2 regions of the Lysinibacillus sp. JK80 genome follow, and region 2 is predicted to be linked to the other one. Evidence: riboswitches for the same ligand, from Rfam matches in the RefSeq annotation. Region 2 holds a riboswitch; the other holds the start of a gene.
What was found. A riboswitch is a leader RNA that binds a small molecule or an ion and turns the genes downstream of it on or off. The one in region 2 is predicted to bind cyclic di-AMP.
Positions count from the first base shown of each region.

Region 1: another riboswitch for cyclic di-AMP. It lies ahead of HXV90_RS00185 (TrkH family potassium uptake protein); the one in region 2 lies ahead of HXV90_RS14100 (APC family permease).

Region 1 covers NZ_CP058997.1:31,465-35,900, reverse strand. The annotation lists gene floA (flotillin-like protein FloA) at 1-176, opposite strand, end outside; gene HXV90_RS00195 (NfeD family protein) at 180-1,508, opposite strand; gene rpsU (30S ribosomal protein S21) at 1,821-1,994, opposite strand; cyclic di-AMP (ydaO/yuaA leader) riboswitch at 2,247-2,388, shown strand; gene HXV90_RS00185 (TrkH family potassium uptake protein) at 2,505-3,842, shown strand; gene HXV90_RS00180 (potassium channel family protein) at 3,868-4,436, shown strand, end outside.
Region 2 covers NZ_CP058997.1:2,800,224-2,804,659, reverse strand. The annotation lists gene HXV90_RS14115 (HAMP domain-containing sensor histidine kinase) at 1-749, shown strand, start outside; gene HXV90_RS14110 (PepSY domain-containing protein) at 746-1,417, shown strand; gene HXV90_RS14105 (PepSY domain-containing protein) at 1,508-2,032, shown strand; cyclic di-AMP (ydaO/yuaA leader) riboswitch at 2,246-2,395, shown strand; gene HXV90_RS14100 (APC family permease) at 2,514-4,337, shown strand.

The sequences.
Region 1 (4,436 bases), 1.9 Mb from region 2:
GACGGGATAACACGACGTAAGCGCATCCCAATTAATGTGAAAATACTCACACGTACACCTGCTGCTAATGCAGAAATCCACAATGCTACGGGTACAAAGGTAAAGAATACCGCAAGCACAATGAATAAAATAACTAGTCCAGCAATAGGACCAATCAAAGCTAAATCAAAACCCATTTTCTATTCCTCCATCTCTTTATCTGTTTGTCTCACAACAATGCGTGAGCCTTCAACTTTAATAATTTCTACATGTTGATTAACATCGATATAGCCACCTTCTGATACAATATCAATGCGTTCACTACCAAGTACCATTGTTCCAGATGGACGAAGTGGCGTAAGCGTTTTCCCAATTTTTCCTAACAGTTCTGTGCGATTCACATTGGATACATACCCTTCTTCTGTCGTGGTTGCATCCATTAACACAAGCCTGTTTAAGACATGCAGTTTTTTTCCGAAAAATTTCATCAGAATCACCATTCCTATCATCGCTATCACAAGCGCAATGAGAATTGCTACTATCATTTGCATCATATTTGCACCTGCCAGTATCAGACTTAGTACTATTAAGACACCACCTAAAATACCAATAATTCCACCGGGGACAAAAAACTCTGCAATTAAAAGGGCTAAGCCAACAATAAATAACAATAATGTTTCATATCCCGCAAAGCCGGCCACCATATGTCCAAAGAAAAATAAACCAAGTGCTGATAAGCCCATTATACCTGGAACACCAAATCCTGGCGAATAAAGCTCCATCACAAGTCCTAAGCTAGCGATAGACAATAGAATAGGTACAATGATGGGATTTGTAATAAAACGAGCTAACTTTTCAGAAAAGGTTGGTTCAATGGGAACAACATCACTACCATTCAAGTTGGTTACTTCTAAAAGCTCCTGAAAATCTTTAACCGTCCCTTCAGAATATTTAACCTTTGCTGCCTCTGAGGCTGATAGGGTTAACAAATTCTTTCCGCCAGCACGGTATTCTGGTAGTTCATAGTTGGTATCTGCCATTGCTAATGCATATTTAGGGTCGCGCCCTGACGTTTCTGCTGCTGCTTTCATTTGAGCAAGCCAAGCGCTATTGGCCTTTAGGTCGGCTGCATTACCTGCTGAATCGATAACTGCTGCTGCACCAATTGTTCCATTTGGAACCATGTAGATCTTATCCGCATGTAAGGCTAAAAACGCTCCTGCTGAGTGCGCATCCTTATTAATATAAGCAATCGTTTTTATTTGCGTTGCATCCATAAGCATGGCGATATCGCTTGCTGCATTCACAAAACCGCCAGGCGTATGTATTTCTAAGATAATTGCCTCTGCATTGTTTTCTTCAGCCTCTTTAAAAGCTCGTTCTAAAAATGCATGAAGTCCTCGCTCTACTTCATTACGAATCGGAACATGATAAACCTTATTACTGGCAAAAGCCGAAGTTAATGGAAACGCTAACAAAAAAGTCATCCATATCACTAGTAAATAGCTGAGGATTCTCCGTTTTCGCATCTTTTCCCCTCCCTTCTAACATGCCTCTCCTCTGTATATACGGTCAATCATGCGAAAAGTTTCACAAATCTTAAAAAATTTATTAATTATTTATCATTCGATCTAATGCCAATTACTAACACTTAGTATGTGCAAAAAAGCCGAATGAATCAAAGTGATTTCATTCGGCTTTTTCATATGTACGTAAAGTTGAGCAATGTAAAATACCTGAAATTAATCAAAAATGTGATTAATTTCAGGTATAACTTTGTCTGCTCAGTGAATCATACAATTGCGTGTTATGAACGTAGGGATTTTTAATGGGAAATTAAATTACCACTTACGTTTACGTGCAGCTTCTGATTTCTTTTTACGTTTTACGCTAGGTTTTTCGTAGAACTCGCGCTTTCTAACTTCTTGAATTGTACCACTTTTTGATACAGTACGTTTGAAGCGGCGAAGAGCATCTTCAAGCGATTCGTTTTTGCGAACGACAGTTTTTGACATCTCTCTTTCCCTCCCTCCGAACACACGTCAATACACAATTAGGCAAATCACCTTCTGTTGTGTACTAAAAAATTATATCGTATTGTCTAATAATGGTCAATAGAAAGTATGCGAAATTATCAAGTGAATTTTTGGTTTTATTTTTGCTCGAATTATTCACACACAATTCGCCCACAATAAAAATAATTACATTTTCTTAACAATTAAGGGGTTTACAAAAAATAGAATAAAGGCGTAGAATAATCACATTCAATTTCATATCGGCCAAATCTCAACTATTTGAGAACGGAGGAACCAATCTTTTGGGGTTAATTCTGCTTTAGCAGAAGGGATGAGAAAGCTCTTTCGCCATCCTACCCGTCAGCTAACTTCGTCGGCTAAAGCGAAGGAGGTCGTTATTGACCACCATTATTAGCATGCTTTCTACCCTTTTCATGCTCTAATCGTAGGTCTTTTTATTATGCCATCTAACAAACAGTTGTTTACTATTCAGAATTGAGGAAATATTAAATGAACAATTTTAAAAGAGCATTAAATCCTCCCAAAGTTCTTGTATTGGGCTTTGCCCTTATCATTGCCATAGGTACGTTTCTTTTAACAATGCCATTTTCTACTGAGGATGGGAAGGGTTTGCCCTTTTTAGATGCTTTATTCACTGCTACATCAGCTACTTGTGTCACAGGTTTAATTGTAGTTGATACAGGTGATACCTTCTCTATTTTTGGCGAAGTGGTCCTTTTATTCTTAATCCAAATTGGCGGTTTAGGATTTATGACATTTGCCACATTATTATTTTTACTGCTTGGAAAGAAAATTTCATTAAAAGAAAGACTGCTGCTTAAAGAAGCATTTAATAATATCTCCATTGCTGGTCTTGTTCGATTAGTGAAAAGAATATTACTCTTTACAGCATGTATTGAAATAATCGGTGGTCTAATTCTATCGATTCGTTTTTCTTTTGATATGCCTATTGGAAAGGCCCTTTATTTTGGATTTTTTCATGCCATATCCAACTTCAACAACGCGGGCTTCGATTTAATGGGTGGCTTTAACGGAATGACTGCCTATGTTGATGACCCCTTTGTTGTTTTCACCATCTGTGCTCTTATTACAATCGGTGGATTAGGCTTTATTGTGATGAATGAATTGTATGAATATCGTGTAACTAAAAGGCTTTCTGTCCATTCAAAAATAGTCTTAGTAACGACACTTTTGCTCACTGTTAGCGGAACCATTTTGATATTTTTGTTTGAGTATGGCAACCAAAAAACTCTTGGACCATTATCCGAATGGGGTAAAGTATTAGGTTCCCTTTACCAAGCGGTTACACCACGAACTGCTGGCTCCAATACACTGGCTATTGGGGACTTAACGCATTCTACATTATTTTTAATGATTCTTTTCATGTTTATTGGGGCAGGCTCTGGGTCGACTGCTGGAGGTATTAAAATCACAACCTTTGCTGTTTTAGTAGCTACTATGTGGTCACAAATTCGAGGAAAAGAAGATGTCGTTCTCTTTAAACGTAGAATTGTTACTGAAACTATCTTAAAGGCTTTGACGGTTACAATGTGTGGAGGATTAATTGTTGTAGTCGTGACGATTATTCTCAGTATCACGGAACAGCATCATAGCTTTATGATGTACTTATTTGAGGCTACCTCTGCGTTTGGTACTGTTGGTCTTTCGATGGGCCTAACTCCAGAGCTAACACCTGCTGGTCGTCTTCTTCTGATTATTACAATGTTCGCAGGAAGAGTAGGACCATTAACCATTGCTTTTGCCATTGCAAAACGAAGAAAAAAAGAGAGTTTCCGCCACCCAAAAGGAAATATTATGATTGGATAACCAAATGAGAGGAAGACAGAACGCTATGACCATTAAACAATACGCTGTGATTGGCTTAGGTAGATTCGGAACAAGCGTCGCTCGCAGATTGCATGAAGCTGGACAGGAAATATTAGGAATTGACATAAATGAAGAAAGAGTAGAGGATGCCGAACCCTATGTGACTCACGCTGTGGTTGCAGATACAACAGAAGAAAAAGCCTTAAAATCGATTGGTATTGGTAACTTCGATTGTGTTATCGTAGCGATCGGTAATGATATGCAATCTAGTATTTTAACCGTCTCTTTATTAAAAGAGCTAGGGATCAAAAAAGTGATCGCAAAGGCACTTGGTAAAAGACATGGGCAAGTGTTAGATAAAGTAGGAGCTGATTGGATTATTTACCCAGAAAGAGATATGGGTGAACGTGTAGCCAATCAACTCCTATCCCCAAATATGTTGAATTATATCGAATTATCAAAGGAATACAGCATTGAAGAAATTATGATTCCTTCCAAAATGGCCGGACAAAACCTTCGGGATTTAGACTTGCGCGCAAAATATAACGTCAGTGTAATTGCGATTGTGCGCGAAGGTGAAATTATTATCTCCCC
Region 2 (4,436 bases):
CTACAGAAAAAGGAGGGGACGAGTTAATAAACATTAACCGCACTTTTAATATAATGATGGAGAAGCTTGAACAACATTATCAAAAGCAACAAGAATTTGTATCAAATGCCTCTCATGAGTTAAAAACTCCTATAACTGTCATTGAAAGTTATGCAAAACTACTTCTAAGAAGGGGTTTTGATAATCGTGAGGTTGCTCAGGAATCCTTACAGGCCATTGCCAATGAATCATCTCGTATGCATGAAATGGTGTTGCAATTGCTAGAGCTAGCTAAAAACAAAGAGCAATTGGACGTTCATTTCGAACAACTAGAGCTTGCCCCTTTCTTAAATAAAGTAGCTTCACAAATGGAACAGGCTTATCATCGAACATTTAGAATTGATGCGCAGATACCAAAATTTATTTATAGTGATGAAAAAATATTGAAGCAACTACTTTTTATTTTGCTGGATAATGCTAGGAAATATAGTGAGGATGAAGTACGTATTCAAGCCACTGAAACAACCAACCATGTACGTATTACCATCCAAGATTTTGGTATTGGTATTCCAGTCGAGCATATTCCTCATTTGTTTGAGCGTTTCTATCGTGTAACAGAGGATCGTAATCGTAAAACAGGTGGTTCAGGGCTAGGGCTAGCAATAGCACACGAACTGGCACAACAATTAGGTATAACGATAGATGTGAAAAGTAAGCTAGGGGAAGGCTCAAGCTTTACTTTATGTATACCAAAGGAGGGACAGCAATGAAAAAGTGGATGTTAGTAATTGTTGTTATTATCCTTCTTTGTAGTGGAGTAATTTGGTTTGTTCAACATCGTTATTTTTACGTTCAACCTCTTAGTGAAGCGCAGGCTATTCGGCATATTGAGACTATCTACAATGGTCATGTTACACAGGTTGAAAAACAAGGAAATAACTTTGAAATGCTTTTTACGCGTGACGATGTCAAGTATGCAGCTATACTCGATGTTACGACACAACAGGTGACTGATCTAATCCTGAAAGAAGGACATAGTAAATTACTTTTAACAGAAAAGCAGATCAGACAAATGGTTAAAAAGGAATATGGAGATATAGAAAGCGTTATGCTTACAGACTCCATTTACACTGTACGTGTTGAAAATGAGGAAATTCAAAAGGATTTAACGTTTGATGGTTATACTGGCGAACTACTGGCTGAGAAAAAGGTTGAGCCACAAGAACAACCTATCGAAGAGCCTATTATTACTGAGCAACAGGCCATTCAAATAGCTCTTAAGCAATTAAAGGGTGAAGTGGATTCAGTTGATTTTGAAGAAACCCCAGAGGGTGGTTACTATTTAGTTGAGATTGAAACGCAGGAGGACGAAGCTACATTTCAAATTCATGCTGTTTCAGGAAAAGTACTGTCTGTAACATGGGATGACGATCATTAAATCATTCTCATGAAATTCTAATGTTTCTCTTATAGTTCTATCATCTTCAATTGGTAAGCTAAGTTTAGATAAACCAAAGGAGAGATGAACATGAAAAAAATGATCATGATTCCAGCACTAGTAATTACACTGGGAGTGGGTGCAGCGATTGGCTCGACGACTTTATTATCAGGAAATGCCCAAGAAAAAAAGGTCTTATCCATGCAGGAAATTGAGAAGAAGGCTCTAGCGGTAGTGGATGGTACAGTTGCCAATATCGAATTTGACCAAAATCAGTTTAGCTCTAATTATGAAGTAGAGGTGTATACAGATACAGAAGAATATGATTTAAAATTTGATGCTTATAGTGGAAAATTGCTCAAGCAGAAAAAGGAACGTCTAGATGACGATGATTGGGATGATCATATTCCTGCTACGACTGCTACAACAAAAATAATTACAAAAGAGCAGGCTATCAAGACAGCCCAAACAAAAGCAAAGGGTAAAGTGACAAAAATTAAGCTTGATGATGGTGTATATGAAATTGAACTGAAAGACGGTCAATATGAATACGAAGTAGATGTGGATGCAGTCTCTGGGAACATTATCGACTTTGAACAAGGCTTTGATGACTAATATAATAAGCTGTCTTGAAGGTAGAATATACCTTTAAGGCAGTTTTTATTGTTTATATTGTGGGTATTGACTAGGTATTCAGGAAATTTTCTTTAAGAAGCGGTTATTTATATGTTCAAAAAAAGCCTATGCTTTTACTCAAAAAAGAGAAAAATTTTCTTCTTTACTTTTTCAATTAGCAGGCGTAATATGACATCATTATAAAAGTTTCAAATTTCTAAATCGCTGAAGCAACTAAACGCGGGGGAACCAATTTTGATGGATGGCATAGCCATTCTTGGGGTGAATCTCTTCCTTGTGGAGGAGTAGGGCTACTCAGGCCCGAATCCGACAGCTAACCTCGTAAGCGTTAAGAGCAGAAAAGTGGAGCTTGGCAGACGGATGAGCGTCTACAAGTCTTATTTAGTGATGACTTGTAGGCGTTTTTTGATGTAATTTAGAAAGGCGAAACACATTCTATGAAACTAGAAGGTGTTTATCAATGAAATCCTCATTCAAACGTTATGTAATCGGCAAACCATTAAGATCCGATGCGTTAGGGGAACAAAAGCTAAGTAAAACAAAGGCACTGGCCATATTATCATCAGATGCATTGTCATCAGTAGCCTATGGACCAGAACAAATTTTAATTGTCCTAATGACGGTAGGTACAATGGCGTTTTGGTATTCTTTACCTATTGCCGCTGGAGTGGTTATTCTACTCGTGGCACTGATTTTATCCTATCGTCAAGTTATCTTCGCCTATCCACATGGAGGAGGCGCCTATGTCGTATCACGAGAAAATTTAGGCGTGAATGCAGGTCTTGTTGCAGGGGGTTCTTTGCTTGTTGATTATATTTTAACGGTAGCAGTAAGTGTGTCGGCCGGGACAGATGCCATTACATCTGCATTTCCAAGTCTTCATGCTTATAATGTACCCATTGCTATTATATTTGTGATTTTCTTAACGATTTTAAACTTGAGAGGTGTAACAGAGTCAGCCTCTATCTTGGCGTACCCAGTTTATCTATTTGTAGGCGTTATGCTGTTGCTAATCGGGATTGGGCTCTATAATGTGGCAACTGGACAGGTGCCTGCAGAGCTACATCCAAAGATTGGCACACCAGTGGCAGGGATTAGCCTATTTATTTTATTAAAGGCATTTGCTTCAGGAAGCTCAGCGTTAACAGGAGTAGAGGCTATTTCTAACGCCATACCTAATTTTAGAAATCCTGCTCCAAATAATGCTGCTAAAACGCTTTTAGCAATGGGTGCCATTTTAGCCGTTTTATTCATCGGGATTGTTAGTCTAGCTTATTTTTATGGCGTTGCACCAACAGCAGAAGCAACAGTCGTTTCCCAACTAGCAGAAGCTAGTGTTGGTCGGGATTTTCTTTATTATATTGTCCAGGGGACAACGGCAATGATTTTAGTACTTGCCGCAAATACAGGATATTCAGCTTTTCCCTTGCTTGCTGTGAATTTATCGAAGGATGGTTTTATCCCAAGAATCTTCCAAATTCGTGGGGATCGTCTTGGCTATTCAAATGGTATTTTAATGCTAGGGATTGCAGCCATTTTTTTAATTATACTTTTTGACGGGGCCACAGAGCATTTAATTCCGCTCTATGCAGTAGGCGTATTTATTCCCTTTACATTAGCGCAAACGGGAATGATGAGAAAATGGTGGCGCGAAAAACCTAAAGGCTGGGTAGCAAGATTTACAATCAATACAATTGGGGCTGTTATCTCTTTCATCGTGGCAATGATGTTTTTTGTGACAAAAATGCCTCAAGTATGGCCAGTGTTTATCTTTTTACCAATTATTATTTTTGTATTCCATCGCATTAAGCAACATTATCAAGCTGTTGGAGAACAGTTAAGATTAAATCATGAAGAACTGGCTACTATTGAGGGGAATGTTTTCATTGTGCCAGTAGCTGGTATAACAAAGGTGGTTGAAAACTCCCTACATTATGCCAAATCACTTAAGGTTGATAAAGTGATAGCCTTTTACGTAGCTTTCGATCAAGCAGATGCAAAAGCTTTTGAAGAGAAGTGGAACGCCTGGCAACCTGATGTACGATTAGTTACCTACTATTCACCATATCGCAGCATTACACAGCCATTAATTAAATTTATTGATAAAGTAGAACATCAATGTACGAAGACAGGTCATAAAGTTACAGTTGTTATCCCTCAATTCTTACCGAAAAAAGGGTGGCATCATATGCTACACAACCAATCGAGTCTTCTCATTCGTACATCACTGTTATTTCACAGAAATGTCGTCATTATGACAGTACCGTTCCATTTATCAAAATAATGCTAGCAAGCTAGAAAATAGTCTGTTATAATCAGTACGTTGATTGAAAACACGAACGTTTACAATTAAAAAGTTCCAGAATACCATTAAATTCCGAAA